DNA from 3 places in the Bradyrhizobium sp. BLXBL-03 genome. Region 3 is predicted to be linked to each of the others. Evidence: predicted binding sites of a transcription regulator. Region 3 holds the regulator's gene; each other region holds the start of a gene.

Region 1 (5,993 bases), 120 kb from region 3:
CGCTGGCAATCGGCCAACTGGGTGTTCGGCCTCGAAGGCCAGGGCAACTGGGCCGACTTCTCCGGCGACAATGTCAGCACCCTCATCCCGACCCAGCGCAACCGCTCGAAGATCGACGCCTTCGGCCTGATCACGGGCCAGGTTGGCTACGCCTGGAACAACGTGCTGTTCTACGTGAAGGGCGGCGGTGCCGTGGTCGCCGACAAGTTCAATATCTACACCGCGCCCGGATTCGCCGGAGCCGGCACCCTGCTCGCCTCGGCCAGCGACAACCGCTGGGGCGGCACGGTTGGCGCCGGCCTCGAGTTCGGCTTCGCGCCGAACTGGTCGGTGGGCGTTGAGTACGACCACATCTTCCTGGGCAGCAGGACTCTGACGCTCAACGCGCCCGGTGGCACCGCATTCCAGACCGATCGCATCAGCCAGAATGTCGACATTGGTCTTGTCCGCGTCAATTATCGTTGGGGCGGCCCGGTCATCGCGAAATACTGATCCACCTGAAATCGTTTGAGAACAAAGGCCGGCCTCGCGCCGGCCTTTCGCTTTTCTGTTTCCTGACGGGAACCATGGGTCAGCCAGTCTTACATTTTGTATTTGTTGTGGCTTTTGAGAGACGCAACTTGCAGCTTTGGTGGTGTAAGCACGGCACCAGTTGGACCACAGCGTCCGATGCCCTTCCGATCTTGCGGAAGGCAACAACAGAAACTGGGACTGGGATAAGTTGAAAATGAAGAAGGTTTTGTTGGCTTCGGCCGCTCTGATCGCCCTCACCGGCGCCGCTTCGGCTGCCGATCTGGCGGCGCGCCCCTACACCAAGGCTCCTGTGGCCGTGGCCTCGGTCTACGACTGGACCGGCTTCTATCTCGGTATCGTCGGTGGCGGCGCCTGGGAAGCTGCTTCTGGCGACCCGAAGATGAAGGGTGGCTTCGTCGGCGGGACCGCCGGCTACAATTGGCAGACCGGCAACGTCGTGTTCGGTGTCGAGGCCGATGGCGCCTGGGCTGACGTCAGCGCTACGGCCACGGGTACGGTTTTCGTTCCCGGCGTCGGTGGCGTTCCGGCCTCGCTGACCTCGAAGACTGACGCGCTGGGCACCGTTCGCGGCCGCATCGGCTATGCCGTCAACAACGTTCTGTTCTACGGCACCGGCGGTTACGCTTGGATCGACAACAAGCTCACCGCCACCTTGGGTGCTGCGTCGGTCTCCGACAGCAAGTTCCACTCGGGCTGGACCGTCGGCGCAGGCGTCGAAGCGTTCTTCGCGCCGCAGTGGTCGGTCAAGGGCGAGTACCTCTATCGCAGCCTCGGCGGCGAGACCTACTTCTCGGGCGCCCTGCCGACCGGTACGCTCAACCTGCACACCGTGCAGGTCGGCGTGAACTATCACTTCGGCGGCCCGGTGGTCGCGAAGTACTGATCTTCGCAACCGACGTCACATCGTCACGAAAGGCCGGCCTCGCGCCGGCCTTTTTGTTGTTCCAGGCCATTGCCATCAGCTGCTGCCAAGTAGCTGCTGCCAAGTCCCGCCAGTGCGCCAACAATCCGTTGACGATTCGCAAGTCCCACTGGAAATCCGTCTTCGTTCTTCCTACGTTCGCTCAGAACCCCATTGGCGCCGATCCCGGTTCCGGGCGAAGCGCGCCTTAAACATTGGCGCGATCGCGTAGCTTTGGGATTCCTCGAGGGCAAACCGGATGGATGAAGTGATCAAGGCGAAGCGCCAACAACAGAACGCGGGCTCCAGCCTGCGCGCAATTACGATTCGTGGCGCGCGCGAGCACAACCTCAAGAACATCGACGTCGAGATTCCCCGCGACAAGCTCGTGGTATTCACCGGCCTCTCCGGCTCCGGCAAATCCTCGCTCGCCTTCGACACCATCTACGCGGAGGGCCAGCGCCGCTACGTCGAATCGCTCTCGGCCTATGCCCGCCAGTTCCTGGAGATGATGCAGAAGCCCGACGTCGACCAGATCGACGGCCTGTCGCCGGCGATCTCGATCGAGCAAAAGACGACGTCGAAGAATCCGCGCTCCACTGTCGGCACCGTCACCGAGATCTACGACTACATGCGCCTGCTCTGGGCGCGCGTCGGCGTGCCCTATTCGCCGGCCACCGGTCTGCCGATCGAGAGCCAGACCGTCTCGCAAATGGTCGACCGCGTGCTGGCGCTGCCTGAGGGCACTCGCCTTTATCTGCTGGCCCCCGTCGTGCGCGGCCGCAAGGGCGAGTACCGCAAGGAGCTCGCCGAATGGCTCAAGAAGGGCTTTCAGCGCGTCAAGATCGACGGCAGCTTCTATGAGCTCGCGGAAGCGCCTGTTCTGGACAAGAAATTCCCGCATGACATCGACGTCGTGGTCGACCGCATCGTCGTCCGCGCCGATATCGGCCAGCGCCTTGCTGAAAGCTTCGAGACGGCGCTGAAGCTCGCCGAGGGCCTCGCCGTCGTCGAGTTCGCCGACGCGCCGGCCACCGCGCCGGTCGAAGAGAAAAAGAAGACGGCCAAGATCCACGACAAGAGCGGGCCCGAGCGCATCCTGTTCTCGGAAAAATTCGCCTGCCCGGTCTCCGGCTTCACCATCCCCGAGATCGAGCCGCGCCTGTTCTCGTTCAACAATCCCTATGGCGCCTGCCCGGCCTGCGGCGGCCTCGGCGTCGAGCAGCATGTCGACGAGGACCTGGTCATCCCCGACAAGGAGCTCGCCATCGGCAAGGGCGCGATCGCGCCCTGGGCCAAATCGTCGTCGCCCTATTACGTGCAGACGCTGACCGCGCTCGGCAAGCACTACAAGTTCACGCTCACCACAAAATGGAAGGATCTGCCGAAGAAAACGCAGAACGCCATCCTGCATGGCTCCGGCGAGGACGAGATCAAGTTCTCTTACGAGGACGGGGTGCGCTCCTACGACACCAAGAAGCCGTTCGAAGGCGTCATCACCAACATCAACCGCCGCTACCGCGAAACCGAGAGCGAGTGGGCGCGCGAGGAACTGGCCAAGTATTTCCACGACGTGCCCTGCGGCGCCTGCAATGGCTTCCGGCTGAAGCCCGAGGCGCTCTGCGTCAAGGTCGGCGGCAAGCATATCGGCGAGATCTCGGAGCTGTCGGTGAAGGGCGCCGGCGCCTGGTTCGAGACCGTGCCTGATGCGCTGAACGCGCAGCAGAACGAGATCGCCGGGCGCATCCTGAAGGAAATCCGCGAGCGCCTGACCTTCCTGCTCGATGTCGGCCTCAACTACCTCACCCTCTCCCGCTCTTCCGGCACGCTGTCCGGCGGCGAGAGCCAGCGCATTCGCCTCGCCTCGCAGATCGGCTCGGGCCTGACGGGCGTGCTCTACGTGCTGGACGAGCCGTCGATCGGCCTGCACCAGCGCGACAACGCGCGCCTGCTCGACACGCTCAAGCGGCTTCGCGACCTCGGCAATACCGTGGTCGTGGTCGAGCATGACGAGGACGCCATTCGCCTCGCCGACTACGTGCTCGACATCGGCCCCGGCGCCGGCATGCATGGTGGCAACATCGTCGCCGAAGGCACGCCCGAACAGATCATGCGCAACCCGAAATCGCTGACGGGCAAGTACCTGACCGGCGAACTCGAGGTCGAGGTGCCGGAACGGCGCCCGCCGAACCATCGCCGCACCATCAAGGTGGTGAACGCGCGCGGCAACAATCTCAAGAACGTCACGGCGGAGATTCCGCTCGGCCTGTTCACCGCCGTGACAGGCGTCTCCGGCGGCGGCAAGTCGACGCTTCTCATCGATACGCTCTACAAGGCGATCGCGCGCAAGCTCAACAACGCCAGCGAAGGCGCCGCCCCGCACGACCGCATCGAGGGCCTCGAGCATATCGACAAGATCATCGACATCGACCAGTCGCCGATCGGCCGCACCCCGCGCTCGAACCCGGCGACCTATACCGGCGCCTTCACGCCGATCCGGGAATGGTTTGCTGGGCTCCCGGAAGCCAAGGCCCGCGGCTACGAGCCCGGCCGCTTCTCCTTCAACGTCAAGGGCGGCCGCTGCGAGGCCTGCCAGGGCGACGGCGTCATCAAGATCGAGATGCACTTCCTGCCCGACGTCTACGTCACCTGCGACGTCTGCAAGGGCAAGCGCTACAACCGCGAGACGCTGGAGGTGCTGTTCAAGGGCAAGTCCATCGCCGACGTGCTCGACATGACCGTCGAGGAAGCCGCCGAGTTCTTCAAGGCGGTGCCGCGCGTGCGCGAGACTTTCCAGACGCTGCACCGCGTCGGCCTCGACTACATCCATGTCGGCCAGCAGGCGACGACTCTTTCAGGCGGCGAAGCCCAGCGCGTCAAGCTGGCAAAAGAACTGTCAAAGCGCGCCACCGGCCGCACGCTCTACATCCTGGACGAGCCGACCACCGGCCTGCACTTCCACGACGTCAAGAAGCTCTTGGAGGTGCTGCACGAGCTGGTCGCGCAAGGAAACACCGTCGTGGTCATCGAGCACAATCTCGAAGTCATCAAGACGGCAGACTGGGTCATCGACCTCGGCCCCGAAGGCGGCGACGGCGGCGGCGAGATCGTCGCCTGGGGCCCGCCGGAAGACATCGTGAAAGCGCAACGCAGCTACACCGGCAAGTTCCTGGAGCCGGTGCTGAAGAAGGCGCGCAAGCCGAAGCGAAGGAGCACGAGCGAGGCGGCGGAGTAAATGTTGGAGCCGTAGGGCGGATCAGCGAAGCGTAATCCGCCGCTGCTCTTCTTCTGAGAAGCGAGATCCGGGAAGCCGCATGTCCGCTGGCCTCGTTCAAACCTATCGCGCCTTCGCCCACAACAATGCCTGGGCGAACCATCGCCTGCTCACCGCCTGCGCCGGTCTCAGCCAGGCCGAGTTCGAAGCCCCGCGAACCGGTTTCTTCCCGAGCATTCAACGCACGCTGAACCACATCTACGTCATCGATCTCTTCTACATCGATGCGCTGGAGGGCGGCTGGCTCGGACCACGCGCCTGGACAAACGAGGTGCCGTACCCCTCGCTTGCCGAACTGAAGCCTGCCCAGGCCGCCATGGACCGGCGCTTGATCGCCATCTGCGATGCGCTGACTCCAGAGCTTCTCGACGGCATTGTCCGGATCAACCGCGACACGCGCGTCCAGACCGAACGCCGTGACCGGCTGCTGATGCATCTGTTCCAGCATCAAATCCACCATCGCGGGCAGGCGCACGCCATGCTGTCGGCAACGTCAGTCGCGCCGCCACAGCTCGATGAATTCTTCACAGAAGGGGAGGCCCCGCTGCGGGCAGCCGAGTTCGCCGAACTCGGCTGGAGCGAGCAGACGGTTTGGAAGTCCTAGGGCCCTAATCTCTCACCATGTTCTGAGCATCGTCCGTGCCACAATACTTAGTTCGTCCATCAGCAACCTCTGGTTAGTTGCTGATCCTTGCTGTACTGCTCTGATTTCGCCGTCGGGAGATCAGATTTGAGCAACGCAACTGAAGCAAGCGGCTTTCATTTCGAATTTCAAGTCACCAGAGCCGAAGACCGCGCTTTTGCAAATCTTACTGGTAAGCAGCTCGGGGCTCTCATTGACAAGCGCATCAGCGCTGGTGCGCCACTCGTCGCGATCTTCCTGATCATCGTTTGGGCCTGCACAGCCGTGGATCGAGGTCGGACGACGTCGGGCGCGGCATTCGGATCGTTACTATGGTTCATGCTGGGGTATTTCTTCGCATTCTTCGTGATGGGCTGGTGCAATCGCCGACTGTTCGACAAATTGTTCGAGATGCGTGGAGGCGCGCAGAAGACGTGGCAAGTTATTTTTGATGATGTCTCGATAATCGTTAGGACTCCGGGTATCGAAAGCCGGGTGCTCTGGAATGCGATTGCAGCGGTGAAGGATACTGATACGCTGGTCGCGCTCTGGTACGACGCACGGATTGGCTTTTTTATTCCAGCCAGGGTTTTCGCTGACTCGGCCTCGCGTATTGCATTTGCAGAGTGGGCCAATGAGCACGTGCGACGCGCCGCTTCCTC
Region 2 (5,993 bases), 2.2 Mb from region 3:
CGACCGGCAAAAGGGTCGCCGAAAGGCGGCCCTTTTTATGTGCTCGAATTGTCGCCGTGAACTCGTCGATCATGATGAGCCACTTAGGGGCCACAAGAATGATGCAACGTGCTCCGAAGCCTGAACGTACCAAATCTCGAGGATGGGATCGCTTCCGGCTGGTTCGTCGCTGAGGGCGCCGGATCAGTGCGAAGCACGACCAGTTGCGACAGACCAGGTGGCTGGTGGTTTCTTCCCTCCTGCCTGTCTGACACTGAAGAGAACGTCGGTCCCTTCAAGACAAAAAGGGCGTCATGGCTCCAGTGCCATTCGCGCCAGACCGATTGGCCGTTCTCGAAGACCTCGACATTGTTGACCGGTGTTGGAAGATTGCTCAGCGCTTCACCGAGCAACCACTGCTTGGCGGCAGTAATATTGTCGAATTCTCGCGTCTCGATCGGTGCGGCCGGCAGGTTCATGCCCTTGGGGATTACTCCTGTAATCTTCGCCAGAAACATACTTCCCTTCCTCGTCGTCAGCGCAGCGACTTGCGATCGATGCAGTTCGGCAAATTCTGGGTCGTTGTAAAACGGCATGTCTACGAACTGCTCAGGGCCCTGGAAGATGCCAAACTTTAGCTGCCTGCCGTTAAGCAGGTGGGAGAGCAGCAGTCTCAACCCCTGCGGCGTGCGCGGTGACATCAGCGCACCCTGGCCATCATCAACCGAGGTGACATTCACTCCCACCGGCGCGGGGCGGCCGCCGTCGAGAGGCGCAAGCGACAGGCCTAGATCGAGGCCGTCAACGACTCGGAAGGGCGTGAACATGAAAGAGAGGAAGGTGAGCGGTTCGCCGGCGCCTTGCTCAATCTTGCAGTCGAGATAGATTGTGGCGATGTATTTCCTGGTTTTTGAATCCGTGTAGATGAATCGTCGCCGTAGCTCGCCGTCCTGAACCATCCACGCGCTGTAATCGACGCCGACCATGATGCTCCCCTCGGGTTGCGGAGGTTCGCACCTGGAAAGGCTTGAAGGCAAGCCTCTGCCGGAATTTCCTGACCCGGCTTGGGCGGAATTTGCGATGTACTTAGCTCACCGGTCTCGTCGTGATTCTTTGCAGCCGAACTGCCCCGGGCGTGCTGGTATTCCTGGAATGGAAATGCTTCTGCTGGGTGCAGACAAAATCTCCTTGCGTCCAGGTCCGTCCATTCAGCGGTCGGGCAAGCGTTCCGGGCAAGTATCGCCGATCGAGGGCAGCATCTCGTCAATGGCGGCGACGGCCTCTTCAGCTGAAAGCCCGAAAGCCGGTTCTTCACGAGCCAGGGTCCGAGCGCGTTCATGGGCGTGCGGATCGGCGTGATCCTTCATCCAACCATGTTCTTCGCCTTCTTGGATGGCGCCCGCTTCCAGCAAGATGTTGCGGGCCCAGCCTTCGACCGTACGGATCGCGGGCCGCCGCTCTCTCGTCATCAGCATTCGGCTTACTCCTCCATGCGGGAGGAATCCGGATCGGCCGCCTCCCGTTCCGGCGGGCTATCACAAGGCAGGGATTCGCAAATGAAGGAGCTGCGGCTTGTCCACCTGTTCCGCTCACGCCCTGTGGACTGATGCGGCTATTTCTCCAGACCGGCCTGCTCGCGAAGCTGGTCAATCAGCTCAGATGCCTCGGCCTTGGTCAGCTTTCGGCCGGTCGCGGGACTATGCGCCTGCTCACTGAGGGTCTTCAGGTACGAGGCCTGCGCTCCCGTCATCGGGTTATCGCCGGAAACCCAGTCCTCGGGGTCTTTCTCTCGGTGTTGTCAGCCATTTCCACCTCCAGATCGTCTGGCCTTCCAACGTTTAACTTGATTATATGTTCCCTTTTTGTTCTCATGCCGGCTTTCGAGATTTGAGAGCCGGGACATGCCGGACATTGACTTCATCTGGGGTGAAATCGAGCGCATGCGCGCGCAGGTCGGGCGGCAGCGCAGGGAGATCCTTCTGCTCCAGCGCGCCGGTATTGGTACGGCATCGGCCGAAGCCCTGCTCGGCCGCATGCAGGCCAAAATCGAAAATCTCTGCACCCAGCGCGACCAGCTGAAGAAGCTTCAGCCCTTTACGGACAGCACAGATCAGCCGCCGTTTCTCAAGGCCCTGGCCGAAGTGCGGCGCATCGGCGTGCACGAGGGCTGGTGCTATCACCACGTGCAGGCGATCATCGTAGCTATTGATCAGTATGCCGAAGCCGCCACCGGCAACCGCGAATTTTTCTGGAATAGGCCGCATTCAATTGGTGGAAGCCGCCGGGGCGATGGTCTTTGAGCTCGGTGCATTGGAAAAGCTAGTGACCTGAGCAAGCGTTCTTTCCAATCTCGCCTTGCGGCTGTTCGTGACCTATCCTGCAGGCCTACGTAAAGCCATTCTTGACTTGGACGCATTGCGCGATGGCCGTGAAAGACCCTTCTGACGACTCGCCAGGCCAGCCCGAACGCCCTATTGAGCGAGCAAGTGAGGATGCTCTCGGCAGGATGAATTTCGCCCGCCGCCTCGCGAACGCACTCATCGACAAGGGCAGCAGCAAATCTCGCGGCATCGCGATCGGCATCACCGGGGCGTGGGGAGCGGCAAATCATCCGTCCTCAATCTTTTGCGCCAACATATCAAGGAAAGCTACCCGCAGGCGCTGGTGGTCAGCTTCAATCCGTGGCTCGTGTCGGGACGGAATGACCTGATATCCGAATTCATCAGCGAGCTGATCCGCACCATCAACGCCGATCCAAAAGCCAGTGAGCGCTCAAGAAAATTGGTGCGACGATCGCAAAATATGGTGAGCTTATCGCCCCTGCCGCGGCAACCTGGATTCCCCTGCTGGGCCTTATCATCAAAGGCGGGAGCGGTCTTATCAAGGAGGCCGTCAAGAGCGATGAAAGTCTCACCGGGCTCAAATCCCGGCTCATGAAAGAGCTGGCGGCGGTTGATGTTCCGATCGTCGTTCTGATCGATGAACTTGACCGCGTTGAAGATGACGAGATCCGGACCGTCGCTCAGCTGGTCCGGTCCGTCGCTGATTTTCCGGGTATTTCCTACGTGCTGGCTTACGATTCCAAACGTGTCATACAGGCGGCGCCAATGGCTCAGAGGCCGAGGATCGTGGCCGGGCCTATCTCGAAAAAATCGTCCAGCTTCAGATTCCGCTTCCGGTCATCTTTGCCAACGAACTGGCGCATCTCCTGGCAAGTGAATTGGCCGCTTTGAAGAGCCAGCTCCGCCTGCCGGAGAATTTCCAGAGCATCGAGCGCTATCAGAAGCTGGCAAAACTACTCACTGAAGAGGCCATGTTGGCGCAGAGGGCGGACGAGTTCATGAAAGCGGTGGAGCTGGATGACGCAGCCAACCGGAAGAGGCAGGCGAAGGGTATGATTGATTTGGCAAGCAAGCAAGATGAAGCGCCGGAGTTTGCGAAGAGGCTCATGCAATTTGCTACGGAGATAGACAAGAAATATCCGAAGGCCCCCGTACTAAACCAAAAGAAAATTGCAGAAGACGGGTCCATGCAGGATGTCTATGTTCTATATCAGGTGCTCTCAAGCGAGTCCGTCCATCTATCGGCCCATGCTTGAGCCGTTACGTAACCTGGGATAGCGAGGGAGATTTCACGCTGTCCGCCTTCCCTTCCGAGGAGCCGGGAGAGTTGGACGAAACATTGAAGTTTGCTTGTCACGCCGTTCTTGGCGTCTGTGTGGCCGTAAACCAAGCCGTGGGTGGCACGGAAGGTGGTAAGCGACTTCGGACCCTCGCAGATGACTATTGGGCTTTGGCCAAGGCTAGGCCGTCTCACGAACAGCCACCAAGTTGAAATGAGGGTAAAGGTGCTGATTCCGCTCGATGTCGCCCACGATTCCAGAATGATCTCGCCCACCGTTCCGAGATGATCTCGCCCACCATTCCGGGATGATGTCGCCCGGGGGTGACAAGGCCTCTTCTGGCTCCGATATGGTCCCGCCTTTCGGCTTTGCGAAGGGGGACCTGGCTGCCGACGGAGAGGTTTGCGATGCGCCATGCGCGATCGAGCAGTTCCAAGAACAGGTGCTCGGCAACGGTCGGGGCGGTTGCCCGCCTCGTGCGGGCTATATTTAGTTTGGCGGAACGATCGCGGACCGGCTCAGGCCGCAACGAGGGCCGCGGCCGGTTCCATTCCGCTCAAATAGATCAGCAATGGATGGCACCAAATTCGGCTGATCGGGAGAGGTGCGCTCAATTGAGTGCACTGGACTGCACTGTCACCGCAAACACGATGTGGGCGAGCAACCGCCATTAGGTCGTCGGGGAAGGGCGAGTCGGCGACTTACGAGACTTCTTATCGGAATTGCCGGACTGCTCTTTTGCGTAGTTAATTCGAGCGTCGTGCATCCATGCGCCGACCTGGGCCTCGAACTCATTCTCAAGCCCGTGACTACGGAGTGTCATCCTTCTGAGGAGAAGAGTTGAATACGCTGCCGCTGCTACACTGAGGAAAGCCGCAAAGAGCGATAGGACGCTCTTAACTGACCCGTCCCAGAAGTAATACTGAAAGTCACGTAGCATCGAACTTCTCCCGAATCTTCGTAGTTCGCCCGGCGATGTCCGCGTAGATTTGTTCTTCCTCGCTTAGGCGCCGGTTTTCGATACCGACATTCCAGCAATCCAGACACCTGCAAAGACCGCAATCAGGAGAATTGGTGCTCCAGCAGCCAAGCCGATTAATCCGGACGCGGCTAATGCAGTTCCACTACCAATACCATACCTGATGTTGGTAAGCTGGTTTTTTCTCTCAGCGCTTTTGTCGCTACAGTGCCGGGAAATCGTGATGAGGGCGCTTAGTATCTCCGCCTTGGTGTCGGGGTCGTTCACCCCCCTCAGATATTCACTCAAAACGGCAAAAAAAGCGGGCTCATCGAGGGTTTTGCGGATCTCGCGCAAAGCTTTGGCATCAGGCGCCCTGTTAAGCACCTTCTCGATTTCTTCCAGTACTACTTTCGGATTTTGTGCCACCCGAACGTCCTGCCGCTCTGTAGCACAATCTAGGGGATAGCCGAGCAGGGTTTCAATACCTTCTATGCCGGACTGCGGCTTAGAAGTCCTGGTTGGTTTTTGCCGACCGTCGAGGCGCATGATTTCGGATCATTCTCATGTCGGCATCGTCAGGGGCCTCAAGGCAAGTCCGGACAATTATAATCGCGACTACATCCTGTCCCAGCTTCGGCAATGGGAGGCCTTTGGCATCACCACGATCACGTCGCTGGGCCTGAACGCACCCGAATTCTACGATTTGCGAGCGGACCTGCATGCCGGCAAGGCGCCTGGTGCTGATATCTTCGGCGCGGACCGCGGCATCGGGGTCGCAATGGGAGCGCCGCCGGCGGCGATCGTCCCGGTCGGCCCGAGCCAGATCTATCGTCCGGATACGCCGGACGCCGCGCGCGAAGCGGTGAGGGAGATGGCCGGACGCAAGACCGATCTGATCAAGATTTGGCTCGACGATTTCGGCAAGCTGTTGCCGGTCAAGGTGAAGCCGGAGGTCTACACCGCCGCAGTGGACGAGGCCCCCAAGTACAAGCTTCGCGTCGCCTTCCACATCAACGACCTCGAAGATGCACAGGCAGCGCTGAAGGCCGGCGCGGACATCCTGGCGCACGGCATCCGCGACAAGGAGGTCGATCCGTCGACGATCGAGCTCATGAAGAAGAACGCCGCCTGGTATGTTCCGACTCTGGCGCTGGACGATTCGAACTTCATCTTCGCGGACAAGCCGAAGGTCTCGGCCGATCCGTTCGTGAACCGGGCGCTGGATCCTGCGGTGAAGACGCAATTGGAAGATCCGGCATGGCAACAGAAGGTTCATGATGCTCCCGGTTCGGAGCGCGCGCGCAAGGCGCTGGCGATGAACCAGAAGAATTTGATGACGCTTTACAAGGCGGGCATCGGGATCGGGTTCGGATCCGACTCCGGCGTCGGCCTGCGTTTTCCTGGCGTTGCCGAACATCGTGAGCTCGATCT
Region 3 (5,993 bases):
TCTGGATCAGGCCTTCCATCGCGTGCTCGCGCGGGACGTCGCGGCGCGGCGGACGCAGCCGCCCGAGGCGATGTCAGCGATGGATGGTTATGCCGTTCGCGCGGCTGATGCTGCGAAGGTTGATGCGCAGCTCACGGTGGTCGGCGAGGTTGCAGCCGGCCGCCCATTCGCAGGAACCGTCGGTGCCGGCGAAGCTGTCCGGATCTTCACCGGCGGCGTCGTTCCGGCGGGCGCCGATGCGGTCGTGATCCAGGAGGACACCATCTCGGACGGCAAGCGCATCACGATCAAGGAAGCCGCCGTCACCGGGCGGCACATTCGCCCCGCCGGGATCGACTTCCGCGAGGGCGACGTGCTCCTGCGCAAGGGCGTACGGCTCACCGATCGGGACCTTGCGCTCGCCGCGGGCATGAACCATCCGGAGCTGAGCGTTCATCGCCGTCCCAAGGTCGCGATTCTCGCAACCGGCGACGAGCTGGTGATGCCGGGCTCGACACCCGGCCCCGGCCAGATCGTCTATTCCAATGGCTACGCCCTGCACGCCCTCGCCCGCAGCGAGGGTGCCGACACCATCGATCTCGGCGTCGCCGCCGACACGCTTGCCGCCACCACCTCAGGGATCCGCCGCGCCCGCGAATCCGGCGCCGACATCCTGATCACGACCGGCGGAGCGTCTGTCGGTGACCACGATCTGGTGCAGCAGGCGCTTCGGCACGAAGGTATCTCGATGGCGTTCTGGAAGATCGCGATGCGGCCGGGCAAGCCGATGATGAACGGGCAGCTCGGGCCGATGCGCGTCATCGGCCTGCCCGGCAATCCCGTGTCATCCTACGTCTGCGGCTTCCTGTTTCTGGTGCCGCTGATTCGCGCGCTGTCGGGCCGTTCAATGATTCATCATCGCCGCGAACGCGCCGTGCTCGGTCGCGACCTCGGGGCCAATGACCAGCGCGAGGATTATCTGCGTGCGCGTCTCGAGACGCGGGACGACGGCACGCTCATCGCTCTTCCCGTCAACCACCAGGATTCCTCACTGTTGGCGAATCTCGCTGCGGCACAGGCACTTCTCGTGCGCGCGCCGTTCGCACCGAAGGCCGCTTCCGGCACGCCTTGCGAGGTCTTGCGACTGCCGGAGTGAGCGCGCCGACGCAACCGTTCCGCGAACTTTGTCGCGTTCACGGTAAATTAAGCAGTTGCGGAACATGTATCGAACATATAGTGTCCGTTCATGATTTGTTTCGAGCATGTAGCGGCTTAATGCTGAATTCAGCGTCTGTGAATCGAGCGACATCGTCAGGGGGATTTTGGTCGAGATGTTAACGCGCAAACAATACGAGCTCCTGCGGTTCATCAGCGAGCGATTGAAGGAAAGCGGCGTGCCGCCCTCCTTCGACGAGATGAAGGATGCGCTCGACCTGCGCTCCAAGTCGGGCATCCATCGCCTGATCACCGCGCTTGAGGAGCGCGGCTTCATCCGCCGCCTGCCCAACCGGGCCCGTGCCATCGAAGTGATCAAGCTGCCTGAACTCCAGGCGGCTGCCGGCAGCCGTCGCGGCTTCACGCCGAGCGTCATCGAGGGCAATCTCGGCAAGGTGCGCACGATGTCGAGCCCGCCCGTCGATGAGGGCGAACGCCCTGTCGCAGTTCCCGTGATGGGCCGGATCGCGGCCGGTACGCCGATCGAGGCCTTGCAGACGCGCAGCCACACCATCAGCGTCCCGCCCGACATGCTCGGCGCGGGCGAGCATTACGCTCTCGAAGTTCGCGGTGATTCCATGGTCGATGCCGGCATTCTCGATGGCGACATGGCGCTGATCCAGCGCAACGAGAGTTGCGACACCGGCGATATCGTGGTGGCCCTGATCGACGACGAGGAAGCCACGCTCAAGCGTTTCCGCCGCCGCGGCGCCTCGATCGCGCTCGAGCCGGCAAACGCCGCCTACGAGGTCCGGATCCTGCCGCCCAACCGGGTCAAGATCCAGGGCAAGCTGATCGGGCTGTACCGGAAATACTGAACGCGGCGCACGTCGCCACCTGGCAAGCACGCCCTCAAGATTGGAGCGGACGATTGTTCGCTCCGGCTGGTTAGTTTTTCTGGCTTTGCACAGATTATCCGGCCACCTCTCCCGCGCTACATCCCCGGCACGCCATGACGAAGCACGCATCGCTTCGCAGGCCTTGCGAGACCGAGGAGACCGCCATGCACAAGATCATTCTGAGCACCGTCGCGATCGCGCTGATCGCAATATCAGCGTCGCAAACCTTCGCTGCGCAGCCGCAGCATCACGTTCGCAGGGCGCCACAGGCAATGAGCGAACAATTCCGCAATGCCCGCAACTCCGTCGGGCAACGGGCGCAGCCGGCCTGGCCTTATTCGGGTTGGTCGGCACCGGCTGGGCGCTAGCGAAGAAGCTCTCGGAATGCACGGAAGCAGTCTTTGTTCCTCGGACATCTGAAAAAGAAATTGTGATGGCAGCCTGCAGACTCAAGCCGCAGATTTGCCCCCAACATGGCATATGATCGCAGGCTTCCACTCTGATAGAGGCCTGCGCCTCAGAAGAGGCGCGGGTGCTCTATCGCTGATGAGGAGCACCCGATGTGTGACTATAGCTTGCATGCCGTCGCGACGCGTCCCGCAGAAGTCGGCGAGACGATCGTCACGACAACCTTCCGCGGCACCTCGACGCGCGGCTTCGCCTCCGAAGCCGACATGTCGGTCGCGGTCTGCCTGCTGCCGGGAACGGAGCTCGCCTTCGCCGACAACGTCCGCTACGACAACAGGTGGATCTGGACGCGCACCATCAATTCGCGCGTCGGCAAGTTCGGCAAGGTCGATCCGCACATTCCCGATCGTCATCACGACGCGATCGAATTCCCCGATGGCAAATACGTGCTGGTGACCCAGCTCGTCGAAGGCCAGCGCGCAACCGTGCTGCAACTGCCGGTGACCCAGCCGCTCGGCGAGCGCGAGCACAAGCCGCAAGTTGTCGCCGACAGACAGCCGATACCTCCCGGCCTGCCGATCGGTTGAACCGGCCTAATTTGGGCATGATCTCCGCGCAAACGCGTTTTCGCGTTTGTCGCGCCGGAGAACCGCTCCGCGCTTTTCCCGATCATGCCTCAATCCTCGGCCTGAAGGTCGGCCTCGGACGGTGTTGCGTCCTTGGCGCGCGGAGTTGCGGACCGCGGCATGACGGTCCCTTCGAAATCTCCATCGCCGGCCGCCGCCGGCGACCAGGGGCGGTTTGCGCCTCTCGCCCTCGCCTCCGCAATGGCAAAGCCATCGGCGCGACGTGTCAGCGCCAGCGCGCCCTGGCTCGCCAGACGCGGCCGATCGATCACCATCCCGGTGCAATCCGGCGGCGCAGGCTTTGCCGTCACCACCAGGGCCGCGCGACCGCAATCATCAGCCAGCGCGTCGATGCGGAGCGCCAGCGCGACCATGCGGCCGTCGGCAAGCGGCGTCACGCAGCCGGCATCGTCGCACGACACGCCGTCGCCGAGCGAGGTGCTCGCCGCATCGCGCGGATCAGCGTCCGCTGCAAGCCACTCCTTCAGCAGGAAATTGTCCTTCTTCGCCCTGATCAGGTGCAGCTGCCCGTCCCTGGCGCGCACCGCGACGTTCTGACCGTCACCGGCAATCAGAATATCGGGTTGCCTGATAGAAAGACCCCAGACGGAAGCTGCCACCAGCACGAATGCTCCCGACCAGCGCAGCGGCGTGCGCAAAAGACCCATCAGGATCAGGCCGAGGCTGGCAGCGATCAGCGGCGCCGTGCCGAAGGCGCCGACGTGGCCGACCGCGCCGGGCAATGCCGCCACCCAGCGCGTGACCAAGATCATCCAGTCGATGCCGATCCCCATCAGCCACCAGAACACGCCGTCCAGCCCGAACGGAGCCGCGAGCAATCCGAGCAGCCCGGCCGGCATCACCAGCGCCGAGACCACCGGCATCGCGCCGAGATTGGCGAGCACGCCATAAGGCGTCACACGGTGGAAATGGAAGGCGGCGTAAGGCGTGGTCGCAAGTCCCGCGATCATCGAGGCCATGAACAGCATCGCGATCTCGCGGCCTCCCCACAGCGCGATGCGCGCGGTCGCCGAATGATCGGGCGAGGCCAGCAGGCTCGGCATGCCGATCTGCACCATGGCGACGAGCCCGAGCGTTGCCGCGAACGACATTTGAAAGCTTGGATGCACCAGCGCCTCCGGCGCGACCGCGAGCACGATCAGCGCCGCCACGGCCAGGGTGCGAAACGTGATCGCGCGGCGATCGACGATGACAGCGATCAGCACCACCGCGGTCATGAAGAACGATCTCTGCGTCGCGACTTCGGCGCCCGAGAGCAGCAGATAGAACGCTGACGCAACCAAGGCGGCGGCGGCCGACCATTTCTTGATGGGAACGCCCGCTGCCAGTCCCGGGACGAGCGCGAGCAGCGCGCGGACCGCGAAGAAGACGACCCCCGCGACGACGGCCATGTGATAGCCCGAAATCGAGAGGACGTGACCGAGCCCCGAGATGAACATGGCGTCGTTGACCGGCGTCGTAATCGCATCGCGGCGGCCGGTGAGGAGCGCGGTGGCGATGGCGCGGTTATCGCCGTCGAGCGTGGCGCGGATGCGCGCGTCGATCGCATCGCGCAAGCCCTGCATGATCGCGGCATAGCGTAGCTGCAATCCGCCCGACACGGCCGGCGTCACAGTCGTGATCGCCCCCATCGCAAAACCGGAGGCGCCGATGCCCTGGAAGAACATGTCGCGCGAGAAATCGTAAGCGCCCGGACGCAATGGCGACAGCGGCGGCATCAGCCGCGCCTTCAGCTGCACGAAGCTGCCGACATCGGGCGCGGTCCCCTTGCGGACGGAGAGGCGGACGCGCTCGAGCGTCACGTCGCTGCGCTGCGCCTCCATCGCCGTGACGCGCAGCACGAAACGGTCGGTGCGTTCGCGGATGTCACGGGTCTCGACGAAGCCTGACAGCGACACGGAATACAGCGGCTTTGCCAGCACGGTATGGGCGATGCGTGCCGTCTTCCACGTCGCCGCGGCAAAGCCGGCCGCAACCGCCGCGATCATGATGGCGGGCGCAAACAGGCGGCTTCGCCGCAACAGGACGGCGCCAGCCATGAGCGCGGTCGCCATCGCCATCGTGACCCAGAGCATCGGCTCATGGTCGGCGGCAAAATAGAGCGCGATGCCGCAGCCGAAGGCGACGGGCACCCAGGGAAACAGCCGACCCGCACCAGCCTCGGCCTTGGCCCATTCGCGCAGCTGCCCGACGACCGCGGGCCAGACGCCCGACCCGGCCGGCACGAACCCGCCGGCCGACGCGGTCCGGCCCGTCGGCCAAGTTCCTGCGATCGGCGTCCCGGCAATGCCTTGCGACAGACGCTGCGGCCGGCCCGGTTCCGCCATTCCCTTGGCAACCCCTGCGATATCAGACAGGCGCAGAGGCTACCGGAACGTGCAGGCCGCCGAATAGCGGTACGGATCGAGAACGCAAGGGCCGCGCCCCTACTTTTCCTCTTCCATCGTCACGGCGACGTCCGCCTTTGCCGACAGCCGGACCTTGTTGCCCTCGACACCGGCGACGAGGCCCTTGTCGATGAAATGGTGGTGACCCCGGTGGCTGCCCTCACCGCTGTCCTTCTTGGTCAGCTTGATGCGGTTGCCCTCGACCTTGTCGACCGTGCCGACATGGACGCCGTCGGCGCCGATGACTTCCATATGCTCTGCGATGTTTTGCATGGCGGGATCCTCCGATCGATCCGCCTCAACGCGGCGACAGCACGTTCGTTTCCATCGCCGGAATGACGATGCCGTGCGTCAGATCAACGGCGCCTTTGCCGAGGCGTGGTGATTGACGATCTTCCAGTCGCCGTCCTCGCGGATGATGACCCAGCTCATCTTGACGACGAGATCAGAGCGTTCGCCGGCGAAGTTGAACGTGATGGTTGCGCCCATGTTGATGAGGTCAGGACCGGCCTGCGCCG

What was found. Region 3 encodes LexA, which represses DNA repair genes until DNA is damaged. Its sites were predicted from a motif close to TGTTCNNNNTGTGTTCNG; they were not measured.
Region 1: the regulator LexA is predicted to act here: its motif matches at 1,581-1,598, upstream of uvrA (excinuclease ABC subunit UvrA).
Region 2: the regulator LexA is predicted to act here: its motif matches at 1,832-1,849, upstream of ACNJX9_RS09875 (DUF3072 domain-containing protein).

The regions. Positions count from the first base shown of each region.
Region 1 is NZ_CP182470.1:4,334,136-4,340,128, reverse strand. Features, by position in the region: gene ACNJX9_RS20905 (outer membrane protein) at 1-492, shown strand, start outside; gene ACNJX9_RS20900 (outer membrane protein) at 728-1,417, shown strand; gene uvrA (excinuclease ABC subunit UvrA) at 1,695-4,670, shown strand; gene ACNJX9_RS20890 (DinB family protein) at 4,750-5,313, shown strand; gene ACNJX9_RS20885 (YcxB family protein) at 5,440-5,993, shown strand, end outside.
Region 2 is NZ_CP182470.1:2,064,981-2,070,973, forward strand. Features, by position in the region: gene ACNJX9_RS09865 (hypothetical protein) at 84-965, opposite strand; gene ACNJX9_RS09870 (hypothetical protein) at 1,188-1,454, opposite strand; gene ACNJX9_RS09875 (DUF3072 domain-containing protein) at 1,592-1,729, opposite strand; gene ACNJX9_RS09880 (hypothetical protein) at 2,013-2,279, shown strand; gene ACNJX9_RS09885 (P-loop NTPase fold protein) at 2,572-2,916, shown strand; gene ACNJX9_RS09890 (P-loop NTPase fold protein) at 2,859-3,212, shown strand; gene ACNJX9_RS09895 (hypothetical protein) at 3,200-3,577, shown strand; gene ACNJX9_RS09900 (hypothetical protein) at 4,605-5,108, opposite strand; gene ACNJX9_RS09905 (amidohydrolase family protein) at 5,107-5,993, shown strand, end outside.
Region 3 is NZ_CP182470.1:4,215,444-4,221,436, reverse strand. Features, by position in the region: gene ACNJX9_RS20315 (molybdopterin molybdotransferase MoeA) at 1-1,135, shown strand, start outside; gene lexA (transcriptional repressor LexA) at 1,311-2,012, shown strand; gene ACNJX9_RS20305 (hypothetical protein) at 2,198-2,401, shown strand; gene ACNJX9_RS20300 (hypothetical protein) at 2,594-3,028, shown strand; gene ACNJX9_RS20295 (ComEC/Rec2 family competence protein) at 3,118-5,415, opposite strand; gene ACNJX9_RS20290 (DUF2171 domain-containing protein) at 5,515-5,748, opposite strand; gene ACNJX9_RS20285 (nuclear transport factor 2 family protein) at 5,827-5,993, opposite strand, start outside.